DNA from 4 places in the Paraliobacillus zengyii genome. Region 1 is predicted to be linked to each of the others. Evidence: riboswitches for the same ligand, from Rfam matches in the RefSeq annotation. Region 1 holds a riboswitch; each other region holds the start of a gene.

Region 1 (7,782 bases):
GAAAGCATTCTAATAAAGTTTCCTTACGTAGAATTATTTTTCGCAACTGACGGCCAAAAGGGATTAGACTTAGCAGAAACGATTGCTCCAGATTTAGTATTACTCGACATTCACTTACCAGATATAGATGGCTATCAGGTGTTAACGAAACTAAAAAGTAAGTCGTTAACAAAAGAAATCCCTGTCATTGCTATCAGTGCAAATGCAATGGCAAGCGATTTAGAAAAGGCAAGAAACGCTGGATTTATTGATTATATGACAAAACCAATCGATGTAAAAGAATTCACCAAAACCATACATGAAATTTTAGACATTGATCTGGAAGATTAGCGAAATAGAATCAAGCAGAGCCACCTTGGCTACTTGATTCTATTTCTGGATAAATAAACCAACAAGTTACCCCTTTTTTACTATAACTAATTGAAGTATACTAAGAGTGATTGAATTACTTTACTTTCAATTAAGGGATGGTATAAATGACCGACCAAAAATATCGTGTTATTATTGCTGATGACCACGAGGAAGCTAGAAGATTATTAAGAAAATTTATTTCGCTTATTCAACCTTCTTTTGTAATAGTTGCTGAAGCAGCTGATGGAGAGGAATTAGTTGAGAAAGTCATGGTGGAAAAGCCAGATCTTGTTTTATGTGATATAGAAATGCCTAAATTAAAAGGTGTAGATGCAATCAAACAATGTCAGCAACTAATTCCAAATCTATGCTATATATTTACGACAGCACATGATGATTTTGCAGTTGAAGCATTTAAGATTAATGCACTAGACTACATTTTAAAACCGATACAAAAGGATCGAATCTTCCAAGCTTTAGAAAAAGCAAAGCAACGATTGCAAAATGATAGAATAATAAATCCACCAAAACAAATAAACAAAAAAATTCCGATTAAGTTTAATCGATCGCTTTTCTATGTCATTATTGAAGATATATTATTCATAGAAAAGGAAGGTCGAAAAGCCATTCTTCACACAACAAATCATACTTACCCTTCAATGGATTCATTAGAGGAACTTAAAACATTATTACCAGAAAAGTTTGTCCAGTCTCATCGCTCTTTTATCATTAACCTTAGTCATGTATCATATATCCAAACGATCGGTAAAAGCTATATGGTTTATTTTTATAATTATGAGAAACCTGCACAAATTTCAAAACAAAATATTACTAGTATTCAAAAACAAATAGAAGATTATTATCATTAACAGCATGGTTACCCACATGTTGTTTTTTTTATGGGAAACAATTACAGATAATTAACATATAGATAGACATGTCCCAAAAATGTCGGAGATGACGTTATCTATGTATTTCATAAAGAAAGTAGGAAGTGTTTTCATAGCAGTGGGAGTTAATTTTTTCTTAGTTCCATTTGAACTATTTGATGGTGGTGTAATCGGACTTGGATTAATCATCAAATATGTAACAGGCATAAAGGCTGGGTTGGTTATTATTTGTGTCAGTCTTCCCATTTTTATCTTTGCATTGTTTCATAATAAAAATTATTTTATCAGTAGTTTACATGGCTTATTACTTTCATCATTTGCTATCGATTATTTCGCTTCCTTACCAGAGCTCTTTCCAATTAACTATCCAATTCCAGTTATATTAAGTGCGATCTTGGGTGGCATTCTTACAGGAACAGGAATGGGGATCATGCTACGTTATAAAACGAGTACGGGCGGAACCGATTTACTAGCTCAATTTTTAGCAGCAAGATTTCAAGTTAATATTGTCATTATTATCTTTATTCTTGATATTTTCATTATTTGCTTAGGTAGCCTATTACTATCGTCAAGTTCGTTTCTACTTTCTGCAATAACAATTTTATTTAGTGGTGTTTTTACAAGTATCTGTACGTGGGATGTTTACTATTAATCATTACACCAGGTTTCCCTGGTGTAACTGATGTTATTCTTTGCTTATTTTTTTAGACAATTTCGTTGTGGTCGGTCTTTCGCGCGGAGTCATATGCATAATGAAGTTTGCAATGACAAGAACTAACACAACAAGCGCATATATTAAAGTATCTAATGGTTTATCATAATCAACAATAATCAATCTTACCATCGCAGTAATTCCAATGTACATAAAGTATCGGAGAGGAAAGTGATAGTTCTCTTTAAAGTATTTGACAATCATTGCAATAAACTCAAAATATAGGAAAAATACGAGAATCCCAGATACGAAAACTTTATAATCGTTTGTACCATCAGTCAACAATACGTTTGCAAAAACAAACAGTTCTTTTACTAGCAGGGAGCATAGAATAACAGCTAAAATAACCAATGAAACATTTAAAACTACTTGAAAAAACTTTGGAGCCATTTTTAATACATAATAAAAACCTTTTTTCAACTTTTATCCGTCCTTTTCTTTGTCTTATAATAACATTCGGTTGTAATGCCTTAGTTAGGAGATTTCCCCTTTTTTTCTGGGCTGTTTTCAATGTTAGACTTTTCTACTTTTAAAGTATTTTTCTCTGAATCTACTTCAGTCTTATCCTTCTTTATAACCTGCATTTCTTTCTTGTCAGCTTGTTGTTCCTTTTTCTCTTTAGCTTTTTCACTCTTTTTAATTTCCTTAGTTACTTTCTCTGTTTTAGGTTTGTTAACTTCAACAGGCTTCTTTTCTTCTTTTTTCGCTTCAGTCAATTTATCTTGTCTATTAGACTCTACTTTGTCCGGCTTATTAACTTGTTGATCTTCCCTTTTAATTTGGCTATTAGTAATATCATTTTTAGCCTTTTCAATCTTTGTTGAACTATTTTTATTTGCTTTTTCTATTTCAACACTTTTCTTTTTTTCACTATCTATTTGTTCCTTCTTAATATCCTCATTAACTTTAGTAATAGAATTATCGCTTAGCTCTTCGGGCTGTACTTCTATTCCTTGTATCTCTTGGTTATATAACTGTAACTTATTTATTGATAGATTCGCTTCTCTAGCATCTTCCACTAGTTCTTTACTGCCATTTTTAACTTGAACAGTCGCAGTTGTTGCATTCGTAATTAAAGATTGATCAATAGTTTCTTTTACTTTATTGATATCCACGTCATTTTTTTCCGTTAAAGAAACAACTGTTACATCTACCTGGGCGTTTTCACTTTTCAAGTAATCTCCTTTTACAGCAGCAGTAATTATTTCTTCTAAAACAATGTCAATCTGCTTATATTTGTATGCAATGGAATCCATAACAAGTTGTCCATCCTCATTTAGGGAATTCACCTTTGTTACATTAAGGTCAGCATCTGTGTAAATTTCAATACTTGGATTGATATCTATAGCAAAAAGATACGATTCATCTTTTGTCATAAATGTACTTATATAATAACTCATAACTGTTAAAAACAATATAGCTACAAGGGATAAATATTTCTTGATAATCTCGCCTTTTGGGAACTGCTTCTCACTAATAGTATATGAATCTCCTAGTTGTGGAAATTCATTCTTTGAACGCGGCATGTTTTTAAAGTTACCATCCTTACACAAGATTGTAATATAGTGTGCAGTGACTTTTATAACGACTCCATTAAACCGGTTTGACCTCATGATTTCCCCTCATTTCCGAATGTTACTTGTATATAGGCAGATAGTTGTCGCCATTCTGGATGCAGTCGTACAACAACCAAAGCCACGATATACTTCCTATGTCTCTCAACCGTTTTTAATCGATGACCAGACACTTCTATAAATCTAGTAACAGGAAAACGTTTTTTTTTTAAAAAGAAATCTACTAACTCTGGATTTTGAATAAAATCATTCGCAATTGTAATCAAGTTTGCTTTCGTTTTCCGATGTGTAGGGGAACATGCTTCCAATTCTTCAAATTCAATGTTGAATTGTTTTAAGATTTCGCTTAATTCCAGAATTTCTTCCACTAATTCTCTTTGTTGAAGATGTTGGTGATACGTATCCATAGAATGATCAACATCATAAACAGTTACTGAATCCTCACTATTAATTGATTCTACTTCTAATGGTATATGTTTTAGCTTAGTTTCTCGACGAAAGTAGTCTATTAACTCTCGTTTAATAAGTAAATATACATAATTTAGAAAGCTTTTATTAGCGCAACTATCATATGTGTCAATTGCGCGATCAAATGCTAGTAATCCTAGACTAGACTCTTCATCACTCCACGTGATAAATCTTTTACAAACATGTCCAACTGTATTGATAATATAGGGTTTATGATGATTAATTAATTTCTCTCTAGCAATGTCATCACCATTTGATGCAGCTTTTATATAGTGATTCACTTCAGTTTCATGCACCCTATTCACCCCTCAATCATCAGTCATTTGAACTCTAAGCATACGATTTTTTTATGTATAGGTAAATAACCAAAACTTGTCTATTCATATATTTGAATCTATCATCTAAATCTTCTTACTTATAAGAACAATATAATAGACTTAAGGAGCCCTAAAATAGGGCTCCTTCATTTTACCTTTAGTCTTCTTTGTTTTGTTTTCCTTTTGCTGCCTCTTTAGCTTTATCAGCTTGTTCTTTCTTCTCTTCTTTCAATTTCTCTTTCGCTTCTTTTGCCTCTTCTCTCGCTTGCTCTGCTGCTTCTTTTGCGGCTTCTCTCGCTTGTTCTGCTGCTTCTTTTTCTAATACTTTTAGTCTTTCTTTCTCTTTTTTAGCTTCTTCTTTTGCTTGTTGTTTCGCTTCTTTCTCTAACTCTTTTAATCTTGCTTTTTCTTCTTTAGCTGCCTGTTTCTCAGCCTCTGCAACTTCAGTAGCTACTTTGGACAATTCGTTTGTTTCTTCTTTTCTTTCGTTTTCTACCTCATCTTCAACCACTTCTTCTGTGTTCTCTGATGTTGTTTCCTCTATTAATTCATTTTCAGTCTCTTCTATCGTTTCAACTATCGTGTCGTTTGCCTCATCTTGTGTTGTTTCATCAGAAACTACTTCTATTTCTGTTTCATCCACAACCGCTTTATCTTCAACCGTCAATTCATCATATGTGACGTTAAAATCTAGTTTCTTTATATCAAGGTTTGCTAATGAAGTAGATAGTTTCGAGATTGCCTCTTCATCACCAGACGCATTCGCTTCTTCTAGCAATTGCTCCATTTCTTTTTCTTTTTTAGCCATTACCTTTTTCATGATTTGAGAAGGGTGGATATTCAACTCTTTCGCTATTTCACCAAATCCTTTACCTTCTTGTAATAAAGCAATAATTTCTTCCTCTGTTTTACCGCTCTCTTCTGCTAAAGTGACCACTTTAACAATTTGACCAAACCCAAGCTCTTGAGCACGTAATTCCGCAACCTTTTCGGGATCAAGGTCTTTTACAACATTTGCTACTAAATAAGCTTCTTGTTGCCTTTCTTCAAATTCTACTAACTTTTCTTCTTCTATAGTTTCTGTTACTTCCTCTGTTACCGTTGTGGAGTCTTCCAATTCAGTTGCTAATGTTTCTTTGATATCCTCTTCAACTTGTTCATTGGATACAACTTCTGCAACCTCTTCTTGTGCCTTTTCTAATGCAACTAAATATTCCTCAATTAATTCACTCATATATTCTTCTTGCTCTTCATCAACCATTTGTTCTGATTCTGATAAACGTTCTGCTACTATTTGAAGTAAAAGCTCCGATTCCTTTTCTGAATCAGTTGTAAGTAGTAATTGCAAATTTTCTACTGCTTTATCTAAAAAGTAAAAGAAGTTATCTGGTGTTAAACCTGTATCTTCTATTACATCCTCATTGTTCAAGTCCTCAATTTCATTTAATTGACTCGTATCAACTTCTGCATATACAGAATTGCTAGTAAATAATACGCCGACTATCAAAAAACCGGTAGCACATATGTCTTTTATTTTCAAAATAATTCTCTCCCTCACACGAATAATATAATGCCAAAAAACGTATCTATTTCACTTATCGCAACTGGCTGACATAGGCATATTTACCTTTTAGTCCCTCTAGCTTAGCGTCACCACCTTTCAATGGTTTTGCCTTTGTTTTTATTGAAATTAGGAATCTACTATTAATACGTGGAATTATTTTTATTTGAGGGGGTATTTTAAATTTTTTGTCGAAAAATATTAATTAATTAGAATTCAGGATAGCAAAAAGCCTACATCAAATGGTGTAGGCTCTAGAAACATAATTATAAATATTCGATTTCAAATAAATCAAACAATTAATTTAAGAATAAGTTTAATCAATATTACCTTTTACTTTTTTTGAATATATTTTCAATTGTTCTATTAACTCTTTTTTAGCATTTTCTTCAATCATTAGATTAACACCATAATCATTTGTAGTATGGTTTTTTTTCTTCCAAACTATTATCCCTTTAAATTTCATTTCTTGCTTATTTAATTCAAAAGATATGACTAGATGGATCGACTTGTCTGTTTCTGGTATATTCAATTTTGAAGTGAATTTGACCCCTTCTGTACTTATGTCAATTATTTTAGCTTCTCCAGCAGAAGTAGTTACGGAATTCCCATTAATGTTTTCTATTCTAAATAGTGCAGAAATTGGTTGTTCAAAAGCATAACGAAACGCTGTCTCTCTCTTATACTGCATAATCTCCATTCACCTCACGTTCTTAAGTACTTGAGCTGCTTATTTTTTTCAAAAATGGATAAAAATAGTATCATTTCCCGCAGTATCCAATCTTACACCAAAATATAATGAAAGAGGTCAATTCTATAAAATTTTTCGTAGATATTGGTGTCAGCTAAAAAAAATTGATATACAAGTATAATACAAGCAAATTATTGACACCGCAACGAAAAAACGTGATATTTAGTGTTGTTTCGACATTTTATTATTCGATTGTCGATTTTTATTAATTGAGCACTGTGTAGTTTTATTTGGATAATAATAGATCATAAGATAATTCGCCTCAATCACTCAAATTCATTCGAGTTCTAAGTACATTTTCAATTATGTTTAAAAAATTTTAGTATAGCAAAAAGCCTACATCAAAAGGTGTAGGCCCTAGAAAAATAATTATAAATAATCGATTTCAACTAAATTACTTTCTAATCGCTCATCTAAAAATTGTATCTACAATTCGGTTGACATGAATTTCTGTAGTATTAAAAACGGGGATATCCAAATCTTCTCCCTTAATAATCATGGGAAGTTCTGTACAGCCCAAAATTACTCCTTCGATACCTTCCTCTTCTTTCATCCGTTTGATTATGTTCAAATAGTTTATTTTGGTCTCATTATTCACAATCCCATTTTCCAGTTCCGCTACAATCTTACCATGGATATATTGCTGTTCAGATTCCGTTGGTACAGTGACTTTTTTATTCCGTGATGTAAATGGAGATTTAAAAAAGTCATTTTCCATTGTGTATTTCGTTCCGATTAATCCAATATTTTTCAAGCCAAACTCCAAAGTCTTATTATATGTGGCCTCAACAATACTTATCATTGGAATCGGGATTTGTTTTTGGACTTCTTCAAATACAATATGAGGTGTGTTTGCCGAGATTATCGCAAAGTCAGACCCCACGGCGTCCAACTTTTTAACAGCATCAACAAGGTAGTTCGTTAACCCATCTAGTTGCTTGTTATTAATAAATTCAAAAACTTGATACATATTGATGCTATTAATAAACATTTCAGGTAGAACTTCTTTACTTTGCATCCGTTCTTGGTATTTAGCGATGATAGACTGGTAGTAATCAACGGTAGATTCTGGACCTAATCCACCAACAATTCCAACCCTTTTCATATAAAATTCTCCTTTAATTTTTAAATTATTTCTTTTGATAATTATACCATTTA
Region 2 (7,782 bases), 610 kb from region 1:
TCTATACAATTATACGAAAAAAAACAAAAAATAGATAGTCTTATACGTATCCTTTTTCTTTTAATGATACAAATTTTTGATCACCGATAACTAAATGATCCAAAAGTTCTATGCCAATCATCTTACCACATTCTGCTAAACGTTTCGTGACTTGAATATCTTCCTGGGAAGGGGAAGGATCACCTGATGGATGATTATGTACACATATAATCGATGCCGCAGAACGTTTAACTGCTTCACGATATACTTCACGAGGATGGACAATAGAAGCGTTAAGACTCCCAATAAATACGGTCTGCCTATGAATAATTTGGTTCTTAGTATTTAAAAATAAACAAACAAAATGCTCCTGGTTTAATAGGCGCATTTCCTCCATGACAAAATTAGCACCATCTTCAGGACTCCGAATAACATACCTTTCTTGCGGCTTTAATTGATTCATACGTTTACCCAGTTCAATAGCCGCTAAGATCAGCACAGCTTTCACCATACCTATACCTTTAATCGCAGTTAATTCTTCAAATGTTGACTCCCGCAATAAATTTATTCCTTCAAAGTGCATTAGCACACGTTGAGCTAGATCCTGAACAGATTCTTCTCTTGTACCAGTACCTAATAATATCGCAAGTAACTCTTGGTTAGAGACATGGCTTGCTCCTAATTCAATCAATCTCTCTCGAGGCCGATCTTGTTTGGGTACATCTTTCATCGTTACATGTATACTAGTCATCTATTCACCTCAATATGTTTTTTTATACAATTAATAGTACCGAGTCAATGAATAGAAAACAAATCTGCATTTCTCAAATTCAGGGCTTTCTTTATATGTTAAAGATATAAATTTGGTTAGATAAAAACAAGCATTATACAGTTTAACCATATTAAGAATTACTTTTTATTATGTTCTAACGTTTTTTTAAATATTTTGATAAAGTTGCCATACTTCCAATAATTGTAATTGTTTATTTTCTCTACTTTCCCCTTCAGTAATCATGGTAGTAATTTTTTGAATAGAATCTTTCCATGCCGTAACACTCTCTGGTAATCCTTCTGGAGCTACTTCCAACCAATTTGTCCATACCTCAACTTGTTCAGCATCTGAATCTTGATTAACCGCCTGAACTGTATCTGTCCATAGAGTTGGGAAAGTTTGTAACCATTCTATTACTTGAGGATTAAAAGCTGCGTTACGTTCTGTTGTTGACCATGCGCGTGCATATGCCTCCAACCCTTTTGCCTCCATATCACTTGCAATGGCTTTTGCTCCTTCTTCTGTTGGAGTAATCCCGACAAATAATCGAAGTTGATCTCCTTCGTTCCAGACCATTGCATTATAACCAGAAGCTGCTATTTTATCTTGCCATTCAGTTGCCTTTTCCTTCGTTGAGAATACACCCACCTGAACAACATAAGCTTGTAATGCTTCTAACGTTATACTTTCTCCATCAACAACTTCCGTTTCAGCTCCCGTATTTGTCGAAGTAGCTTCAGAAGAAATTCTATCATTCGTCGCAAGATTATCTTGGTCATCTATTTCAACAAACATCTTTAAAATAATAAATCCTAATATAACACTGATCCCAATCGCACCACATGCAGTAAATATAAAGGCTTTAACAACCGAATTATTATTCTTTTTACTCTTAATCTTTTCAGACGAAGAATCATCAGTTAAATGACTGTTTTTTTCAAAAACATCCACCTCTTCGATCTCCTCTTTATCCAAACTAGCCGCTTCCTCAAACCATGTTGGTCTATCAGATAAATAATCCCGACTATCATTTTTACTATCTTGCTTATTCTGTTTTTTATTATTTATTTTTACAGTGATTTTGTTATTGTTATCCACCCTAATTACCTCGTTTCCTATTACGTTTGGTTCACTCTATCATAATCCAAATGAAAAAGTAGACGAGTTTTGTCAGTACGCGATAGCAATTACCAACATAAACTAGCAAATTATTCGTAATTTCTTTGTAATCAAAAAAACAAGAGGACCATTAATCTTGGTCCTCTTGTTGTTGTTCTGCTTCTTGTTCTTCATCATATTCGAATGTTGGTGTTTCTGTTTGAAGTGCTGTTAGCGTTGGATTGTAAAAGGTAGTTAAACCGACGGAGAGTTCAATACTTCCTTCTTCTACTTGAACAAATTCAATATTATTAATTTCCACTATGCGATCCATGTTAGTTAACTCTGTTAAAAACTGATTCATCTCATCATAATTTGGTGATAATACTTCCATTTGATAATTTATTTTAGTAAGTTCAGATGTAGCTTCTCCATCTTGATCACTAGCTACTTGATCTTCACTATTCGTCAATAATGTTATAGTACTGTTCGTTTTCTTCTCTATTTCTTCAACATTCAAAATTAGTTGATTAATTGCTTTATCTATTGGGATTTGCTTTTGTAAATCCAATGAATTAGCAACTTCATCCTCAAGTTCTTGTTTACTTAAATCCGCATTTTCGATCAATTGATCCTGTTCTGCAAGTTCACCTTCTAAGTACCTTACTTTTTGTTGACTAGGATAAATAAATTGATAATAAGAAAAAAAGGCAATTATAATAACTAGTAAAACTACACCAATCGATAGCAATGAGTAGATACGTGACCATTTAAATATCATTTTAATCAGCCTCTTCCACTAAATAATCTGCATTAATACCAAAATTAAATGTTGCAACATAGTAATCATCTATTTTTTCTAAATTTATTAAATTTACATTATCTGCATATGTCGACCCATTAATATTTTGACTAAAGTTGGCAGCTTCTGATAATGCATTTAAATGAATACCTATTGTTACACCATTCGTGATAGTAAATGAATAGTTTTCAATAAACGTATCGTTTGGCAAATCAGCTTGGATATCGTCTAATAAAAATAAAGAAGGATAAACAGCAGTTTCTAATTGCTCAATTTGTGCTTTCAATGTCTGTTTTTGTTGTTCGACCATGTTAAGTGTATTAATTTCTGCTATAATTTCAGATTTATCTATTCTTTCTTGTTGTAGAGAAACATATTTATTCTCCAAACTTGTATGGAGAATGAAGAAACTAATACTAATAATAAGTAAACTGACCATAAATATAGCAAGTAGCAAATATAGGGCGGTATTTATCTTCTTTTTTTCAACAAAATTTATTTCTATCATAAGGTGATCCCCTTACTATGAAGTTTAAATAGTCTTTTCTTCACTTTCTTTGTGTTAGTCCATATACAGTAGCATATTCTGGTGGTAAGTCACTAGGAAATAAAATGGTTTTAATTGGTAAATTGAAACGAGATGCCAGTGATTCATTTATTGACGACTGCGCTGGAAAATCACCGATTAATAATAAATGAGAAACTTGGGCCTCGCCTGACATAATAGAATATTGATAGAAATCCATAAAACGTTCTATGGTTATTAACTGTTCATCAATCAGCTCTCTCCACATATCTTCATTTGAATGCATGGAATCTTCAACTAGCTTATTATTAAAAATCATATCATTATTATTTAAATGAATATGGCGATTGAAGATTGGTTTTTGATCATGAAAGACCGTGAGCACTAAGTCCGTTTTAGACCACTGAATCATAAGTAAATGCTCTTCTTTGTTAGCAAGATCCAAATTATAATAAGTCCGATATACCGATAGAAAAGACAAGTCAGCTACCATCAGTTTTACATTCGCTCGTTCAAACACTTCTATGTAAGCATTTAACCGTTCTTTTGGGTATGCAAATAAAAGAATTTTATTGGTTTGTTCTTCTTCTGCAATAACCTCAAAATCTATAACTGGATTTTGAAAAGGCAGTCGAATACTACCTTCTAATTCTAATTCAATATATTTTTTTACTTCATCTTTAGTTAATTGTTTAGGTACTGATTCTTCTCTCATCGTAACAAAAGCATCTGGAACGCAAAATACGAGGTGCTTATTCCTCCATTTTTTATCTTTAACAACATTTTTAATGATAGTCGTTAACTTTTGTTGATCTAAAATTTTTCCATCTTCAACAATGCCTTGTTCCAATGGTATTTCCCCATAGTCTTTATTAGCTGTAACGTTTTTTTTAGTGGAAACAAGATATCGAATCATCGTATCATTTATTGCGATGTTTATTCTATCTTTGTTAAATAAACTCATTTGTGTTCATCCTTTAAAAAAATGATGTAATGTACCAATTGATTATCTGACTACCAAAAAAATAAGTAGTTAACGCAGCGATGCAAATAGAAGGGCCGAATGGTACCGGACTTTTACGATTGATTCTTCTAGTAGCCAATAATAGCAATGTGATAATTGTGCCGAAGATAGTTGCTAGAAAAAAAGTTAGTAGAATTCCTTTATATCCTAACACAATTCCTAGTATAGTGAATAACTTCATATCACCCGCACCCATACCACCTTTACTAACAAGTATGATCAGCGTTAATAATATAAATCCGACTGCTGCACCAGCAATTGAAGACCACCATGGTTCTAACGGATCTATGATGCGTAAGATAATTAAAAACGGTAGAAAAAACAATAAGATTTTGTTAGGTATTAGCATATAAGTGATGTCTGAAACAACGATAATCACACATAAAGAAGTGAGTATTAGTGCCATTACTAACTCTAATTGAAACCCCAAAAAATAATAGCTAAAACTGAAAAGGAAAGCTGTAGATAATTCTATTGTAGGATAAAGAGGGGAAATCTTTTCTTTACAGTTTCTGCATTTACCAGCTTGAAACAGATATGAAATAATCGGAATCAGCTCATACCAATGCAATGTTTTATCACAACGAGGGCAATAAGAACGTTCAGATTCTAAGAAATTATTATTCGGTACACGCAAACCAACAACATTATAGAATGAACCAAATACACTTCCAAAAATAAAAAAGATAACGATATAATAGACTTCCATATTTTTTATCTCCTAATTATGTATAAAAGACCCCTTTGGGAAGGGATCTTTTTAAAATATTATTACTCAGTGTATTCGTATTGATTCGTATCTTCATCAAAAGTAACTGTGCCATCTGGTAGATCATCACTACCCTCAAGATAACCTGCTGTTACAAGTTCAGCAGCAGTCATACCAGTTTCGTCAAATTCACCTTCTACATCTGCTAATCTTGCAGCATCAAGTACCAATTCAATTTGAGCATCATCAGAATCTTCCTGTGCTCCCTCAATTATATTCCCAATTGCAGGAACGGCAATTGCTACAATAATACCCAAAATAACAATAACTGCTAAAAGCTCTACTAATGTAAAACCTTTCTCATTGCGTAACATTTTTTTCATTCTAGTTAACATATTATTCCTCCTCATTTAATTTCTCTTATAAAAAAAGACTCACAGCATAAAAAATGGTGTCAGTCGGTTGCACTACTAGCTCAAATTTATCCAAGTGCCCAGATACAGATAAACCTTCATTGCTTCTACTATTCGTTTTATACTAATAGTTCTATTATACTACATTTTTATAACCTGTCTACACTTTTAGATATTTTCAAACAAGCTAAACATAGGTATAACGATCGCTAAAACAATTGCACCTACGATTACAGCTAAAAATAGAATCATTATCGGTTCAATTAACGACTTTAACTTTTCCGATGATTCATCTAATTCTTGTTCATAAAAATCAGAAACTTTTTTCAACATCGCATCAATTGAACCTGTTCGTTCGCCTACAACAATCATTTGTGTAATTAATTTAGGGAAAACCCAATGTTTTTCCATAGGCGTGGCTAGTGACTCTCCCTTTTCAAGAGAATCTCTACTTTCACGCAAAACTTGTTTAATTACTTTATTATCTATAACCCGCTCCGTTATCGTAACAGCTTGTAAGATTGGTACAGAACTATTTAACAAAGAACTTAATGTTTGCGTCATTCTAGCAAGTAAAGACTTTTGAATAAACATACCGAATATTGGAATTCGAAGTTTGATGACATCAAATAAATAAGAAATGTTTGGGCGACGATTTAATAATCTAATCGTCACACCTAACACTAGTATTAGTATCATCATAATCCACCAATAAGACTGAACCATATCGCTAATACTTAATATCGCCGCTGTATATGGTGGTATTTCTTGGTCAAAAGATAGGAACATGTCCGTGAAAATCGGTACAATAAATGCAAGTAAAAAAATAGTGATAAATACGGCAACAATACCAACCACAACAGGATAGGTTAATGCAGTTATGATCTTTTGTTTTAACTGGTATTGTTTCTCATAATAAGTAGCCATTCTATCAAGGATTTCATCTAAATTACCACTAATTTCTCCAGCATGGATCATACTGATTAATAATTCAGGGAAAAGACGAGGAAATTCTGCTAATGCATCAGATAGGCCAATTCCTTCTTCTAGATCGTTTTGAATTTGTTGTAGCGCTTTTTTTAGTGGTTTACTTTGTGTTTGATCTTCTAGAATAGAAGTTGTTTCTACTAATGTTATACCGGCATCTATTAACGTCGAAAATTGACGGAGAAAAATAACAAAATCCTTATTCTTTATTGGATTACCTATATAAATATCTTTGTATAAAAATGAGTTCAATTCATTTATCTCAAATAAAATTAGTCCTTGAGACTTTAATTGTTTGATCGCTTCTTTTTCATTCTCGCTACTAATTTTCCCTTTTTTTATCTTGCCATCGACAGATTTCGCTTTATACGCATAATAGTTCATAAAATTCCACCTCTTCCCCCATCATAACTTGAACTAAAAAGTCATATCTTTTAAATACGGAGATGCATGTTTTTGCGTTATAATTCCTTGTTGTAACATCCGTTTTATATCCATCGTCATGGTATGCATACCATACTCTTTAGACGTTTGCATGGTGTTAGGAATCTGATGCATTTTTTCTGATCGAATTAAGTTTTTTACTGCAGGTGTGTTAATTAAAATTTCAGTTGCTGCTGCTCGTCCAAATCCTTTTGCCAAAGGAAACAAGCGCTGCGATACAATGGCCTCTAACACATTAGCAAGTTGAATTCTTATTTGACTCTTTTGGTGGGCAGGAAAAACATCAATAATTCGATCCATCGTTGAGGACGCATCAGTTGTGTGCAGTGTTCCTAGAACTAAATGTCCCGTTTCTGCAGCAGTTATTGCTGTAGAAATTGTTTCTAAGTCGCGCATCTCACCAACTAGTATCACATCTGGATCTTGACGCAAACACGCACGTAACCCTTTTTGAAAACTACTCGTATCGAAACCTACTTCTCTTTGATCGATAATGCATTTGTTATGCTGATACAGATATTCGATTGGATCCTCTAACGTAATAATATGTCGGTTCATTGTTTTGTTCATATAATCAATCATCGCTGCCAAAGAAGTACTTTTTCCACTTCCAGTTGGACCTGTTACCAATACTAACCCTTGTGGTAACCCTGCTATTTCTTTCAATACGTTAGGTAAATCTAAATCTTCAATAGATGGAATCGTAGTTGGAATCGTTCGAATAGCTAAAGAGATACAATTTCGTTGAAAGAAAATATTCATTCGAAAACGTGATACCCCTGCAATTCCATGTGATAAATCTAGTTCTCTTTCATCTAGTAATTTAGACCACATCTCTTCGTTAAGAATCGATTTAGCCATTTGTTCCGTATCGGTTGGTTCTAATTTATTCTGTCCATGAAGTTGTAACCGACCGTCCACACGAAAAATCGGCTGTGATCCTACAGTTAAATGGACATCTGACGCTTTTTTATGAAATGCTGTAGTTAATAATTCCTCTAGTCTATTTTCCATGTTTGCTCACCACC
Region 3 (7,782 bases), 630 kb from region 1:
GTAGGGTTGCATTTTGTAAATAACGAACACAGTGAGAAAGGTTTTGTTGCTACGACTATTGTTAGAATGCTATTAGAACAATGCGCAAACATTGAAGATACAGTAAGTTTTATCAAGACTATTCCGCATGGTTATTGCTACAACTATTCCATTACAGATCAAAGTGGAAAAAGTATAATAATAGAAGCATCCCCAGATCAACAGGTCATAAATTTCTCTAATCCTCGAATATGCACAAATCACTTTGAATCGGATATATTGAGAATGAAAAATAGTGTTGATATACAAGGCTCATTAAAACGTAAGGAATATGTAAGTTGCTTATTGCGAGAGAGTCTGTCGCCTATAGCTGCTTATCATCATTTTAATGATGAAACTTCACCATTATTTTCAAAATACTATAAAGAGTACTTTGGTACATTGCATACAGTTGTCTATTCACCCGATAATTTGAGCATTATTGTTGGTGTTGGTGGAAATTGTAAACCATTGTTATTTTCTTTAAAGGAATTTATGGATGGGATATCAACTCTTCCTAAAAGTATGGAAGGAACAATTAATCAAGTAATGTAAAATAAGAGCCCTATAAAACATCTAAAAGGATTACGTAGAGGAGAATTAGTGTATAGCTCTCTTCTAAAAACAATTTATTTAGTTATATTTCAATGATTGATGTAGGTAAAATAATGAAGCGAAAGTTGATACAACGCCTCCTAATACTATCGTAAAATTTGTTCCAAATTCATTAGCTAATAGACCAGCTATAAACGCTGCTAAAGGCATAAGAATCCATGCCATAAATCGACTCGTAGCTTGGACACGTCCTAATAAATGATCGGGAGTTAGTGTCTGTCTTATTGTAACAATACAAGGGTTCATCAATGAGGCAGCAAAAGTGCCTAAAGCATTGAATACAATTAACAGAAAATAGCTAGATGCTACGCCAAATAAAATAATCGAAAACCCACCGATAAAAGAAGCAAAAAATAAGATGCGCCTGTATGTGAAACGTTCACTTAATAAATTAGTAACTAATGCACCGGTTATCGCTCCGATTCCTCCAATCGATATGAGTATACCAGTCTGTTCTACTGTTAAATTAATTGTATCAGTTAAATGAAATACCATCATGGTTAAAAATAAGGTTGTACCAAAGATTGAAATTAGCATTGCTAGATTTGTATAAAGTATTGGCTTTGTTTGAATAACAAATTGGAAACCTTCTTTAATATCTAGCCAGAATGAACTTTTCTTATCATGCTTTTGAGGCTCTTGTTTTAAATTGATACTTAGAATCGCAAAAAATGCTACAAGAAAACTAAAGCTATTTATTAAAAGCGCATACCCGGGGTTGTAAAAACTAATAATCAATCCACCTAGACCTGGCGCAACTAATACAGCAGTATTAAATAAACCTGTATTTATAGAATTGATAGCTTGCAGGTCCTCTTTACGTACTAACCTTGGGATGGAAGCAAATTGAGCAATATTATATACTTGACTTAGTATCCCAATAAGAAAAGCCGCGCTATTTAAGAACCAAATTTCTAATAAGTCGAAAATAAATAGTACCCCAATTAAACCAACAATTATACATCTTGCCAGATCACATAGTAATAACAAATGTTTTCTATTATAACGATCTGCTAATATCCCGGTAAGTGGTTGAAATAAAATTGGTAAACGCTCAAGTGCCGCTACCAACCCCATGCTCAATGGAGAACCTGTTATAGCCAAAACCATAAGAGGAATAGCGATCAAATAAATTTGGTCACCACAAAAAGATATGACATTTCCACCAATAAAACGAAAAGCAGAGTGATTTTTCTTAAATTCAGATACTTCGTTAACACTTCTTTTTAATGATTCTGCCATCTCTTGTTCCCCTTATCTTGGATTTAGATATTGTTCCATCTCTTTTGGTAATGATTTTAGTGCATTTTTCTTCAAACAATACACTCCATTCACTATCTCTACTAATCTAGCTGACCTAAGGATTTTGAGATGATGATGAACCGTAGATTTTGCTATGTCTAGTTCATTTGTGATGTCTTGTAATGTTAAGGTATTTTCATATAATAGTTTGATCATACGGAGTCTAACCTCATCACCTAGAGCTTTATATCTCAGAACTAGAAAGTTATTAGGGATATGCGGTTTATTAGGAAATATACTTTCATTTGCTATCGGATAGTAGAAAACTTTTGTTCCTTCTATATCTGCTTCAATATTCCAAGGTCGATAAACATATTGTGGAATTAGCAAGACTCTACCGATACTTGGCTCTGGTAAATAGATAATCCCACCAGTTGCCCATTCTACCAACGCTTCAGGAGACATCCGCTTAGACATGTGAATTTTTGATTCTAAATCCGTTTTTAGATAGGTAGTAACCTCTTCTGGTTTTTCATTTTTAATAACCTGTTCGAACCAGCCTTTCATAACAGCAATGAGATGCTCCTTTAAATAAGCAGCATTTACATCGCAAATAAATTCGATATAAGTAGGAAAAAAAGGGTTGTCTTTTGTTAACGTCATTAATTCGGTTGCTGCGACGTGTTGTCCGATTGCCGCCCTTAGCCTTATTTCGTCATATTTCTGGCCGATGAAAGGTAGACAAATATACTTTAAATCTGTTTCAGATAGCTCTGTAATGTATGAAATGAAATGCTTGATTTCAGTAAATTCTTCTTGGTGAAGCAGCTGTAATAAAGACTTCCAAGTGTTTTTCTCTTCTACGGTGGCTAGGTGATTTAATAAGTCATCCGAGATAGAGCTTTTTACTTGTTCCCAATATTCTTGAGGCTTTTCTAAAGTCTTAATTAAAGGACTGTTTGTCACAGCAGCAATCCCCAATGCACATTCCCAAAGTAACGAATATTCGAGTTGAACTTCATATGTCTCTCTTTTTCTACTTGTGGTATTTAAAACATTCATTAAAGCACCTCTTTTTCTAATATAAATTAATTCTAAATTATTAGAACATTGAATTCAACATATTTAAAATTTTAAATTCGAATATTTTAGAATAAAAGAAAAATCGCCAGTAAAAACAGGACTATCTAATTATTTACTTATTATAGAAAAATTTGTTAAAATTAATAATATCAAGAATAACATAATATTATATTTGGCAAACCTATTGAAAAATAGGGACGCAAAGCTACGAATCTAAGGTAAAGTAATTTTCTATGATCGTCGGGTTGCATATTAATGACTATAGTTATTTAAACAAATGACTTGTGTTGTTTTTTGTAATGTAACTTAATGACAAGAAGTCGTTAGGTTTTTTGCTCTGTCGAGACGGTTTTGAAAATTGCACTTATATGAAATGAGAACTTAGGTTTTCGTTTAAGGAGGTGAATGGACAAGATCAACTTATTAAGGCAGAAGTTAAGTCATATGAAAATACAGTCATGGTGGTAAGCTCAGGGTGTGAAAATTTAAAACATTGGAGGAATTTTAATGAAGAATGTAATCACAAAGGTATTTACGCGTTTTTTATTGTATTCTTTTATACTATCTTTGGTGACGGTCGGATTCGCAAATCAGACAGTAAGTGCTGCAAGTCTTTCTATATCTAACAGTGGGGCTTGGTTTGAAACTGCATATGTAGAGTGGTCACCTATAAGTAATGCAGAAGGATATAATGTATATATTAAACCTGCAAGCGCTCCAGATTCTCAATATCAACAAATTGACAATGATTTAATTCGTAACTACGCTTCTTATTGGAGAGCTGACGCCGTAGGTCTTGCAGCTGGAGATTATGTAATGAAAGTGGACGGTTTACTTAAAGATGGCTCTAGTGTAAGCGATTACACAAATACACTTTCCGTAAAGGAACATGACAGATCTGGATTTGCCTTTGCAGGGAACTCACAATATGGCACAGCTTCAGGAGCTTATAATGAGGATGGGACACTTAGGGAAGGAGCTCAAGTTATTTATGTAACATCTGAGACTGCAACAACAGTTAAGCAAGAAGTAATAATCAATAGCTCAGGTGATAAGGAAACTGGAGTTGGTATAGGAGAAATTTTATCATTAAGAAAAAAGGGATATGATAAAACACCACTTGCAATACGGTTTATTGGCAAAATTACTGATGACAACATGAGTGGACAACTTAATAGTAATGGTTACCTTGAAGTGAAAGGTAATACAAGTTATTCAGAAATGAATATTACTTTAGAAGGTATCGGAGAAGATACGTATGCCTATGGATGGGGAATACTAGCGAGATATACTGGTAATCTAGAAATTAGAAACTTAGGCATGGCTTTATTCCCTGACGATGCAATTTCACTTGATACAGATAATGTGAATGTTTGGGTCCATCATAATGATCTATTCTATGGAACTGCAGGATCAGATTCTGACCAGTCAAAAGGTGATGGTTCAACAGACCTTAAGAAAGGTTCAACAGATATTACAATTTCCCACAATCATTACTGGGATTCAGGAAAATCTTCTCTAGTCGGGTTGAGTGAATCATCAGAGTTCTTTGTAACCTTTCACCATAACTGGTTTGACCATTCAGACTCTCGCCATCCACGTATAAGAGTGGCATCTGTTCATGTGTATAATAACTTTTTTGATGGAATCTCGAAATATGGAATTGGGGTGACAACAGGTGGTTCGGCGTTTGTAGAATCCAATTATTTTAGAAATGCAAAATATCCTATGATGAGTTCCTTACAGGGTACTGATACGTTAGGGAGTGGTACATTCTCTGATGAAGATGGAGGAATGATTAAAGCATACAATAATACAATTGTTGATGCTACAAGTTTAGTTTACGCAAATTCAAATGAAGGAACAGCTTCGGCTAATACAAGTTCATTTGACGCATACCTAGCCTCGTCTAGAAACGAAACGGTACCAAGCACATACAAAACACTAGTAGGGGGAACAACTTATAATAACTTTGATACTAGTATAGATATGGGCGTAAATGTATCGGCTATTGATGAAGTAAGTGCTGTAGAACAAATTGTTAAAGAAGAATCTGGTCGCCTAAATAACGGGGACTTCACATGGGAGTTTAATGATGCAGTTGATGATAAATCATATAAACTTAACTCAGAACTTATGACAAAATTAAAAAATTACACAACAAGCCTTTTATCTGTAGGAGGGAATTCAATAGAAATGCCGACAGACCCAACTCCAACAGACCCAACAGATCCAACAGATCCAACAGATCCCAACCCAACGGAGCCAGTAACTGGAGAGTATTCTCATAATTTCACGACTGATGGAAAGGATAGCGATTTCTTTACGATCGAAGGAAATCTATCATCAAGTAAAGGAACAGTAGAATATAGCGGCTTAACACTAACGCAGAGTCTAAAAATTGAGAGTTCAACAAGGATTGCGTTTACAACTTCAGAAGAGTCAACATTAACTTTAGTGTTTAATACTGGAGATGATGCAGAAATCAAGATAGATGGAACAATTCATCAAATGAGAGATGGAATTGTCATAGTATCACTTAAGTCGGGCGATCATGTTATTACGAAAGATGACGTGGCAAATCTGTATTACATGGACCTACGCTAAAAGTCTACTTATATAAAAAGTTGTCAACTGATATAGTTGGCAACTTTTTTTTATTAAAAATTAAGTAGTGTTAAAAATAGTACAAAATTAAAAATGGTGTAAAGTCTGTTCTTCTTCTCAATTTATCCCTCAAGCATTTTTAAATAAGATGGCAAGTCCTCAGCATAGTTAAAGTAAATATACAGAAGAGAGACACATCTAGCATAGTAAGCTAGTTGTGACTCTTTTCTTAAAGCCTTTCAGAGCTACTTGGTTGAGCACTCAAGTTAGTAAAGACGCTTAAAGTTATTCTTTTGAATCATCCTTTTTATCGATTGGAATGAAATCAAATATTTCCTGTGTTTCAAAACTATCGATTAGTCTGTTGAGCCAATCAAAATAACCAAGCCAATTTTGAAGGTTGTTAATATCATTTTGAGCATGCTCATAAACTTCTTTAGAAGAATCTGAGTTAGTAAGTAGTTCCTGCAATTCAGTGATCGATTTTTCGATTGCCGTAGTATTCATCGTAACGGCTGGTCGCCACTTATTTATAAAGTAATCGAAAAAGCGCTGAAAAGAATCGTCCTTCACAATATATAAATCTTTCCTCACACCTTTTATCCAAGACTTTTCAACCATATTTAAATCAAGTAAGCTTCTAACCGCAAGACTCATACTTGCTTTACTCATTCCTAGCTCTTCTTTCATCTCATCAAGTGTAAGGGCTTTATCCGAGAAAAAAAGTAAGCAGTATAACCTTCCAATTGAGGGGGTTACACCATAAAGGGTCATATTTTGTGAAATTGCATCTATTACTCTAGCTCTAGATTGGTCTAATGCTTTCATGTTTTCCATCTAAATCACATCCTATATAAGGTGCTCACACTATGTTTAATTTAGACTACATGTTCATTAGAGAAAAGTAAAGTTCACTTTATAGAGGTAAAAGGACCATAGGTGAGCATCTTTACATTATCTTGATGTTAACTACGTTTAATACATATTAAATGAATAATATGTATGATAATCATTATATATGGAGTTTGAGTAAAAGCTAACAAAAGCTATATAATGTAGGGAGTCTTAGCAATAAATTAGCGAATTTATTTTTTGTATGGTGTACTTTATTCTTTATTGTTTGAAAATTATGATAATTTTCAAATGAAAAATAAGTTTAAAAGAAAGAACAAATTTAAAGGAGTGTTTCATAACATGTTTAATTTAAAGTGGAAAAAGATGGGGATAATTACAGGTGTATCTTTATCTATTGTATTAGCTGGCTGTGGACAAGACAGTTCAAGTAGCAGTGGAGATGATCAGTCAGAGACTTCCATAAATGTTGGTGAGGAAGTAGATTACACTCTTACAGGCATTGAACCTGGTGCTGGAATTACGCAACAAGCCGATAATGCTTTAACTGAATATGAAAATCTTTCTGGTTGGGAGCATGAAGTATCTTCAACGGCATCTATGTTAACAGCATTAGATAGCGCTATTGAAAATGAGGAGCCAATTGTTGTTGTTGGATGGACACCTCACTACATGTTTTCACAATATGACATAAAGATATTAGAAGATCCAAACGGTGTTTTTGGTGACGTAGAACATATAGCAACAATAGTAAGAGAAGGTCTGGAAGATGATATGCCAGATGCTTATGCCATCCTTGATAGCTTCCACTGGGAACCAGAAGACATTGAAGAGGTCATGCTTGCTGCCCTGGATATAGAATTTGAAGAAGCAGCCCAACAGTGGATAGATGAAAACGAGGATACGGTTAATTCATGGACAGAAGGTACAGAGCCAGTAGATGGTACTCCAATTGAGTTAGCATTAACTCCTTGGGATTCGGAACGTGCTTCCGCCAATGTTGTTAAACTAGTATTAGAACAACAAGGTTATGATGTTACACTTACCCCTGTTGATCCTTCTGTAATGTTTCAAGCAATTGCAACAGGTGATGCTGATGCTTCTGTTGCTCCATGGTTGCCTGCAACTCATGCTTCCTTCTATGAAGAATATGAAGGTGAGTTTGTAGACCTAGGAGAAAACTTAACAGGTGCTAGGAATGGTCTAGTTGTTCCTGCATATATGGACATTGATTCTATTGAAGACCTTGAACCAGCAGAGTAATTACATTTAATAGTTGAATACCATACGAAACTAAAATGCCTCCCTTAATTTTAAGGGAGGCATTTGCAATGTCAGAGGAATTTAAAAGAAAAAAGCAAAAAA
Region 4 (7,782 bases), 1.0 Mb from region 1:
CACAGCTGCTTAACGGATTTTTTTAATAATTATTATGTATTACATTATACAAGTGGATGGCATTAGAGATTATCGGTATTAATTCTTGGATACTCTGGTTCAACCGCTGCTAAAACACGTGCATTATTATTATGTCGTTCATTTTTTGATTCTTGATCACAATCTCCGTCAGCTATCGGAATAGTATTGTATTGACTCTCTCTCTTTCCTTTTGTTTCCTTATTATTTTTGTTATGCATTTTATCACCTCCACCATAGTATATCTAGGAATAACAGCACTATACATGTTCCTAAGTTGGCAGGTAGTTTTCAAAATAATCAACAGAAGGATCAGTCTAAGTTAAAGTGATAGACTGATCCTTTTTAAAATATAAAATTGTAAAACAAGTGTGAGGTTATGGGTATTATTAATTAGTTTTTTAGTCGATTCAATATATCTTTAGCTGTTGCCAAGTTCATATTCTTTCTCTGTTTCAATTCTTCTGTAACGATATCAATTTGTTCACCCTTAGCCCCCGCACTAATAGCAAGCGATTTCGCATGAAGTCCCATATGTCCTTTTTGAATACCTTCGGTTACAAGTGCCTTAAGAGCAGAAAAATTTTGCGCTAAGCCAACAGAAACAATAATCGATTCCAATTCTTTTGCTGTCGGATTTCCTAAAAGTTGCTTCGTGAATTGAGCTGTAGGATGGATGTTAATAGAACCTCCAACAGAACCTACTGGTAAAGGAATTGTCATTGAGCCAACTAAATCACCGTTTTGTGCTTTAGACCATGTAGAGAGGGAACGATACTGGCCACTCCGTGCTGCATAAGCATGTACGCCTGCTTCAATAGCTCGAAAATCATTTCCTGATGCAAGAACTACCGAGTCAATACCGTTCATAATTCCTTTATTATGTGTGACAGCTCTATATGGATCAACAGTAGCAAATTGACAAGCTTCGATGATCCTATCACGAACTACCTCACCTGAAAAAGCACCTTTTTCTAATAATGTAACTGGAATATGACAAGTTGCAGTTGCTAAACATTCTGTCGCATAGTTTGAGAGTATGCCCATTATGGCAGTTCCACCTGTCAAGTTTTCTACATATGGCTTAATAGCTTCAACCATTGTATTGATAATATTGGCTCCCATTGCTTCTAATGTTTGAACGTGGATATGAATTACAAAAAAAGAAGGCGAATCATACTGATCATCTGCTTCAATCTGTCTGGTTACAACAGAACGAGCACCACCGCCTCGCTTCACAATAGAAGGATGGGCTTGATTTGCTTTTTCTATGATCTGATCTACATGCTGAAAAATATTTTGTTCAGCTTGATTCATATTAGAAACGTTCGTTAAAGCAATCTGACCTATCATAGTTCGTTCTTGTATAGTTGTCTCAAAACCACCTGATTGGCTGATAATTTTTGCTGCAGAACTAGCGGCAGCAATAACGGATGGTTCCTCAACGGCCATCGGGACAATGTATTCCTTTTGATCAATTAAAAAGTTAAGTGCAAGCCCAAGTGGTAATTCGTATGTAGTAATTTGGTTTTCAATCATATGATTCGCAATTTCATCTGGTAATTCTAATTTACGCTTTAAGTCTACTGCATCTTCATCAGTTAGAATCTCAGCTGAAATCAATGCTTTGATTCGTTCTTCATGCGTCTTCTGATAAAATTTATTTAAAAAGTGCTTTTTCATTTGTTGGCCTCCTGTGATCATAACAGTTCATTCTAATTTTAATTTATCACAGAAATGCTTGAGATCAAAGAGATGTATGCGATTGTGTGAAATTCTGAAAAAAACAAGTTATTTTAGTCGATGGAAAACATATGAAATCTACAGTTAGTTGTCATTATATGTTAAAATATGTATAGACGTTTTATGCATTTAGTTAAAAATTACTAACCTATTAATTGAGTTAGGGGGAAGTGCTGTGGAGAGAACCTATAATTTATGGCATTTTATTTAATATTATTATGTATTGGTTTGTCTCTCTACTCACTATATTCTAATATCAGCAACGCTTGGAGAATTGCACCATCAAATTATGTACTTCTTTTAGTTAGTATCATTGCATTTATTTTTGGAGTTATAGGATTCAAAGATAACAGGCACTGGAAGAGTAAAACAAGAAGTTGGTTGACTCTAATTTTATCTATATTGTTTTCGTTAGCTATTTTCTATGTGATATTATTATCGTCACTTTTATCTTCAATGGGAGTAAATGAACAGATTAAAACAGTTAGTTCTCCCGATGAGAATTACACCATTGATTTTTATTTTTATGATGCAGGAGCATCAGGATCATTCGGAATAAGAGGCGAACTAAACGGACCATTATGGTTTAAAAAAAGAATTTTCCTTCAAAGCGGAACAGAAGAAGTAACTGTTAAATGGGAAAGCAATAAGATAGTGGTAATTAATGATCAGACGCTAGATTTAGATAAAGGAGATACTTTTCGTTATTAGAACTTTTTAATTTAGTGACATGAATTATAAAGAAGGAGAATATGAATGGACCAAATAACATTTGAAGATATATACACACTTGGAAAAATCGTAACCGAAAATGCTCATTATAAACACTATCATTATGCATAGATGTTAATCAGGTATGATAGTAATTTCATTGAATTTAAAAATTCACCTTCTTTAAGTAAATTTTAAGAGGCAGAAAAATACTTAAGGGAATTTCACCTGAGACAAGGCCAAAAACATGTAAAATTTTATTTTCCTGCTAATACAAAGCCTACCGCAGAACTCCTTGCACAACTGAATGATATGGGTTATGAAATAGGGTCTCTAGAACTATATACTATTCAACCGAAGCACTTTCCTTCTTTGAGAAACAACACAGATATAGATATTCAAGTAGTGACAGGTGAAAATTTAGAAGTTCTTCTTCATCTACAATATCAGTTTGACCTTAACTTTGGAAGTGAGTTTGCAAAACAAAAAGCTGATCTTATAAAACGTCAATTTGAAGAGGAACATATTCATCAAGTTTTAGCTTTTTATAAAGGAGCTCCAGCAGGTTGTGTAGATGTTATTATTTCTAATGAAACAACAGAAATCGATAATCTTACTGTTGTCGAATCGTTTCGGAATAGAGGAATAGGCAGCAGATTACAAGAATTTGTAATGAAGACATTCCCTGATAAGACTGTCATATTAGTGGCTGACGGTGAAGATACGCCTAAAGAAATGTACTTAAAACAAAACTATAAGTATCGTGATTTTAAATATGAAGCACAAAAAATATATCAAGATTAGATTTTAATGAATTTTATAAGAAACCAGGAATTTTGCCACATTTGTCGAAAAGGTAACTAATGAACACCAAATTACTTTAAAAAGAAAGCGAGGCTTATATGAAAAAACTATATATTAAGCAAAAAGTTTTTAGTTTGGGTGGTAATTTCACTGTTAAGGACGAATTTGAACAAGATAAGTATGTGATAAAAGGAAGTTTCCTTTCCATTCCAAAAACTTTTACTATCAAAGATACCTCTGAAAATGAAATTGGTACAATAACAAAGAAGGTATTTAGTCTAATGCCGAAATTTTTCGTTCAGGTTGATGGAAAAGATGTTGTTACTATTAAAAAGGAATTTTCTTTTTTAAAATCACGCTATCAAATTGAAGGGCAAGATATTTCAGTACGTGGTGACTGGTGGGACAAAAAATTTGATATAGTGAGCAATGGCGAAATAGTAGGCCAAGTTACCGAAAAATGGTTATCATGGGGCGACACCTATGAGGTAAACGTTAACGACGAATCACTAGAACATATAATTATTTCATTAGTTATAGCGATTGACTTTGTCAAACAAGAAGAAAGCACCGTAGCAACAAATGCGGGTAATTAATTACAACAGAGGGGGCAGAAGAAGATGCTGTTAGCACTATATAATGTAGATAAACAGTTACATACAATAGATGAAACGGTCCCTAGCTTGACACCATATTTATTAAAACAACAGAATCCAACACCAGTTATAATTGTATGCCCAGGTGGTGGGTATACACATCGTGCAGAACACGAGGGAACACCTATTGCAGAATGGCTCAATGAAATTGGAATAGCAGCAGTAGTATTACATTACAGAATAGCTCCTCATCAACACCCGACTCCGTTAAATGACGCTAAACGAGCTATTCGCACTGTTAGACATCATGCTAGCGAATGGAATATAGACCCAGATCGAGTCGGTATATTAGGTTTTTCTGCAGGCGGGCATTTGGCAGCTTCCGCTAGTATTCATTACGACGAGGGTAATCCTGAGGCGGATGATGCCATTGAACATCAAAGCAGTCGTCCTAATCTAATGGTACTATGTTATCCTGTTATTTCGATGGGTGAATTTACGCATGAAGGTAGTAAGCAGGCTTTACTTGGCGAACAGCCTAATTCTTCTTTAGTGGAACTTATGTCATTGGAAGACCATGTAACAACTGATACACCACCTGCTTTTTTATGGCATACAGCAGATGATGGCGCCGTTCCAGTAGAGAACAGTCTACAGTTTGCTAGTGCTTTAAGTAGAAAAAAAGTTCCTTATGCGTTGCATGTTTTTGAAAGTGGTCGACATGGACTTGGACTTGCGAACGATCTGAAAGATGTCAGTTGGTGGACATCTGTTTGTGAAATGTGGCTAAGAAAAAGGGGATTTTAAAACACAAGTAAAAAGTAAACATAATCTGAATTTCTGTATACTTTAATATAAAATGTTAATCTGAATTTTCTAGGGAATGATGACATTATTTAGGTCTACTCCCTAGTTTTCTCACTATTTTCGTCATCCAATAAGCACTAATCGCTATAACCAAATCAACAAGTAACAGATAAAATGAATTCATTCCTTTATCAAATTTTAATAATCCTACCTTATCTTCAATAATTGCTAATCCAAACGCAAAAAGAATACTTAATAGTAAGATGTATAAATAAAAACTCTTCTTATCATTCGTACAATACTGGTATATAAGTAAAAAAGCTACTGGTAGTGCGGAAGCAGTCATGCTTAGTGCATAGGGGATAAACGGTGTAAGAAAATAGGTGTGAACGAAAAAACCGTGACGCGATAATATAATTTCTGCGTATGTCCAGAGCATATGTACTGTATAACCAAAGAAAAAAACTTCAAAAATTCGTTTGCGATCCACTTTAAAATAAAGAAGAACCAAGGGTGATAAAAAGAAAAGAACAACTATCCAGAATTGCCATGTTCCAAAGCTTGAATAGGCATGCCAATACGAACGGAAAAGTTCATTTAACGCTTCGTTCTTATCATATATATTCTCCCAGTACGTTTGATATTCCATGAAGAGCCCTCCTATAGTAGCAATAGTATTTTCTTATTTTGTGACGTTAAGTGCAATCTATACCGAAAAGAATTAAACCTTAGTTTAATTTAACTGCATTCTTTAGCTTAAAAATATACAATAGCCTTTTTCGTCGAAATATGTTGAATTATAATTAAAAATAAGCTATTCTTAAAACAATACTAAAGTACTAATAAAAGGTGTTACTTAAATAGAATATCACGAAAAAGGCAAACTATTTGAAAGAATAGGACGCAAAGTCATGGGTCTAAGGTATGGATTTATCTTCATTACTATTGATCGCCAGACCACCAAATTACATTTACAGTTATTTTGGCTATACATTTATTTGTGATAGCTTTTTTTATACTCTTTTATCGAACTACTAATAGTTATGAGTAGAACTATGTTAATTAGTATTTATAGATTATAAAAAGAGGTGTAAACATGAGACTAATCAGTATCTCAGACTATGACAACAAAAGTATGGTACTTGCCAAGCCAATATATGATTCGAGCAAACGTGTTTTACTTGCAACTGGTAGAACGATCGATCCTAAAATACAATCTAGACTAGAAAACATGGGCATTAATTTTCTTTTTATAGAGGATGAGGTTTCTAAAGGAATTACAATTGAAGATATGCTCGATATGCCAACATGGACAGACGCCATTCAAGCAGTTAAAACCTTTTATGAACATGCGACGCAAAAAAGCACGCCGGAATTAAAACCTATTCAGCAAGTAGCAGGCATATTGCTTAAAGAAGTAAAGCATAGACCAACACTTATACTTATTCCATCGGGAACAATGACAAAGGAATTACAGCCTTATGCACATGCAGTTAATGTCACCATTCTGGCTTTATTGACTGCCAAAGAAATGGGCTATAATGACTTAAAACTTAGGGATCTAGCAATTGGTTCCTTATTACATGATATAGGTAAAGCAATTGATACAGATGAACAGAAACATCCTGATTCAGGCTTCCAATTATTGCGAACAATTAGTCAGTTTAGTATTGTATCAGCTCATATTGCCTATCAGCATCATGAAACATTAGACGGAAAGGGTTTTCCACGTCAAATAAAGGATAATGATTTTCTAGAAATTGCTCAAATTTGCGCTGTTGCAAACCGCTATGATAATTTAATTGTAAAAAAAAAGCTTCCACCACATGATGCTATGGAAGCAATTATGGCTATGTCAGATCGTTTGTATTCGCACAAAATTGTTACAGCTTTTAGTCAATCCATTTCTACTTACCCACCAGGAACGAAAGTACTGATCAATCATAATCAACCAGCAATTGTTACTGAAATAAACAAACATTTTCATCGACCAATGATAAAAATACTTGCGACTGAAAAAGTGATTGATCTAATTGATAATCCTACGTTTATGATAAAACCATTTGAATCAGCAGTATAGATTACTCTCCGAATAATTTCACTTTAAACGATCCATGTTAGCATTAGGAGGTGTTTAAAGTGGGAAAAGACCGTCAAGAAAAGAAATTAAGAGAAAGTGGACGTGTTGAATCTGATCGAGATCAAGATCTAAGTAAAGCAGGAGCAACTAAAATGTCTAGCCCTGAAGAAGGCAGAAAATTGAACGATGGGAAATAAGGCAGCATAGTATCAAAAAATAGATTTTGAAGAACACTTTTCTTTTTTTAGAAAAGTGTTCTTTATTATATGAAAAATAAAAAAATTAAAAGAGGAATCTAAATTGATTGGATATTTATGTTAAAATAAATATAACTTTGTGGTAAGAGATTACAAAAGTTAATACTAATTTTTTTGTTGAAGGAGAGTTTTATGATTCAAAACGTTTTTAAAGAAGCGATGACAATACTTAGTAATAATTGGTTGAAGATTATCGGAATGGTTCTTCTAACTTATTTTATCAAGCTTTTACTTGGAACAGTGCCTATTCAGGGATCTGTAAGTATTAGAATGGATCCATTAGCAGTATCAAGTTTAGACTCAATACAGTCATTACTAATAGGACCATTAGTAAATAGCATATTGTTTTTTATACTTCTTCAATACATTATCCTAACCAAAAACACGATGAGAAAAAGGTTTTTGACCGCTATCACTTATCCATTTCGAAACGCGCGCTTGCTCTATAAAGGACTTATTGTCTTAATCATTTCAAATTTCCTACTGTATCTTATCGGAATGTTAGCTATATATACAGTAATTATATTTCTTGCAATTATTCCAGTTGGGTTAAATTTAGGAACAGGTTCGATAATAGCTGGTTTTATAATTCTATATGGTATTCTTTTTTGGCTTTATTTAGGTACTTCACAAGCGCTGTATTTGTTACATGATGACCCTAAGCTTGGTATCTTTAGAAGTGTTAAACAAAGTTTCTCCTTAATGAAAGGTAATAGATGGTCCTTATTCGGATTATTTTTATTAACAGGCTTAGGGTTTATCATCG

The links. A riboswitch is a leader RNA that binds a small molecule or an ion and turns the genes downstream of it on or off. The one in region 1 is predicted to bind cyclic di-GMP.
Region 2: it holds a riboswitch for cyclic di-GMP, as region 1 does, so the genes downstream of both, DM447_RS12310 (competence type IV pilus major pilin ComGC) here and DM447_RS15125 (DUF5667 domain-containing protein) in region 1, are expected to answer to the same signal.
Region 3: it holds a riboswitch for cyclic di-GMP, as region 1 does, so the genes downstream of both, DM447_RS17765 (pectate lyase family protein) here and DM447_RS15125 (DUF5667 domain-containing protein) in region 1, are expected to answer to the same signal.
Region 4: it holds a riboswitch for cyclic di-GMP, as region 1 does, so the genes downstream of both, DM447_RS10035 (HD-GYP domain-containing protein) here and DM447_RS15125 (DUF5667 domain-containing protein) in region 1, are expected to answer to the same signal.

The regions. Positions count from the first base shown of each region.
Region 1 is NZ_CP029797.1:3,013,292-3,021,073, forward strand. Features, by position in the region: gene DM447_RS15095 (ATP-binding protein) at 1-330, shown strand, start outside; gene DM447_RS15100 (LytR/AlgR family response regulator transcription factor) at 477-1,220, shown strand; gene DM447_RS15105 (YitT family protein) at 1,321-1,893, shown strand; gene psiE (phosphate-starvation-inducible protein PsiE) at 1,927-2,373, opposite strand; gene DM447_RS15115 (anti-sigma-I factor RsgI family protein) at 2,424-3,329, opposite strand; partial or broken gene DM447_RS18870 (anti-sigma factor domain-containing protein) at 3,441-3,566, opposite strand; gene DM447_RS15120 (sigma factor) at 3,563-4,291, opposite strand; gene DM447_RS15125 (DUF5667 domain-containing protein) at 4,470-5,852, opposite strand; cyclic di-GMP riboswitch class I at 5,909-5,996, opposite strand; gene DM447_RS15130 (PilZ domain-containing protein) at 6,190-6,564, opposite strand; gene DM447_RS15135 (aspartate/glutamate racemase family protein) at 7,034-7,729, opposite strand.
Region 2 is NZ_CP029797.1:2,400,634-2,408,415, forward strand. Features, by position in the region: gene radC (RadC family protein) at 41-730, opposite strand; gene DM447_RS12285 (SPOR domain-containing protein) at 917-1,849, opposite strand; gene pilO (type 4a pilus biogenesis protein PilO) at 2,001-2,630, opposite strand; gene DM447_RS12295 (PilN domain-containing protein) at 2,632-3,159, opposite strand; gene pilM (type IV pilus biogenesis protein PilM) at 3,200-4,141, opposite strand; gene DM447_RS12305 (prepilin peptidase) at 4,155-4,910, opposite strand; gene DM447_RS12310 (competence type IV pilus major pilin ComGC) at 4,973-5,305, opposite strand; cyclic di-GMP riboswitch class II at 5,358-5,438, opposite strand; gene DM447_RS12315 (type II secretion system F family protein) at 5,492-6,694, opposite strand; gene DM447_RS12320 (type IV pilus twitching motility protein PilT) at 6,728-7,768, opposite strand; gene DM447_RS12325 (GspE/PulE family protein) at 7,782-7,782, opposite strand, start outside.
Region 3 is NZ_CP029797.1:3,638,792-3,646,573, reverse strand. Features, by position in the region: gene DM447_RS17780 (C45 family autoproteolytic acyltransferase/hydrolase) at 1-573, shown strand, start outside; gene DM447_RS17775 (MFS transporter) at 652-1,875, opposite strand; gene DM447_RS17770 (ArsR/SmtB family transcription factor) at 1,888-2,937, opposite strand; cyclic di-GMP riboswitch class I at 3,123-3,211, shown strand; gene DM447_RS17765 (pectate lyase family protein) at 3,466-5,565, shown strand; gene DM447_RS17760 (GbsR/MarR family transcriptional regulator) at 5,851-6,402, opposite strand; gene DM447_RS17755 (glycine betaine ABC transporter substrate-binding protein) at 6,760-7,680, shown strand.
Region 4 is NZ_CP029797.1:1,982,308-1,990,089, forward strand. Features, by position in the region: gene DM447_RS18365 (hypothetical protein) at 63-239, opposite strand; gene DM447_RS10005 (hydroxymethylglutaryl-CoA reductase, degradative) at 412-1,701, opposite strand; gene DM447_RS10010 (DUF5412 family protein) at 1,957-2,472, shown strand; partial or broken gene DM447_RS18675 (DUF5613 domain-containing protein) at 2,686-2,805, shown strand; gene DM447_RS18545 (GNAT family N-acetyltransferase) at 2,785-3,276, shown strand; gene DM447_RS10020 (LURP-one-related/scramblase family protein) at 3,375-3,872, shown strand; gene DM447_RS10025 (alpha/beta hydrolase) at 3,897-4,679, shown strand; gene DM447_RS10030 (hypothetical protein) at 4,765-5,328, opposite strand; cyclic di-GMP riboswitch class I at 5,548-5,644, shown strand; gene DM447_RS10035 (HD-GYP domain-containing protein) at 5,776-6,759, shown strand; gene DM447_RS10040 (YpzI family protein) at 6,819-6,956, shown strand; gene DM447_RS10045 (DUF975 family protein) at 7,149-7,782, shown strand, end outside.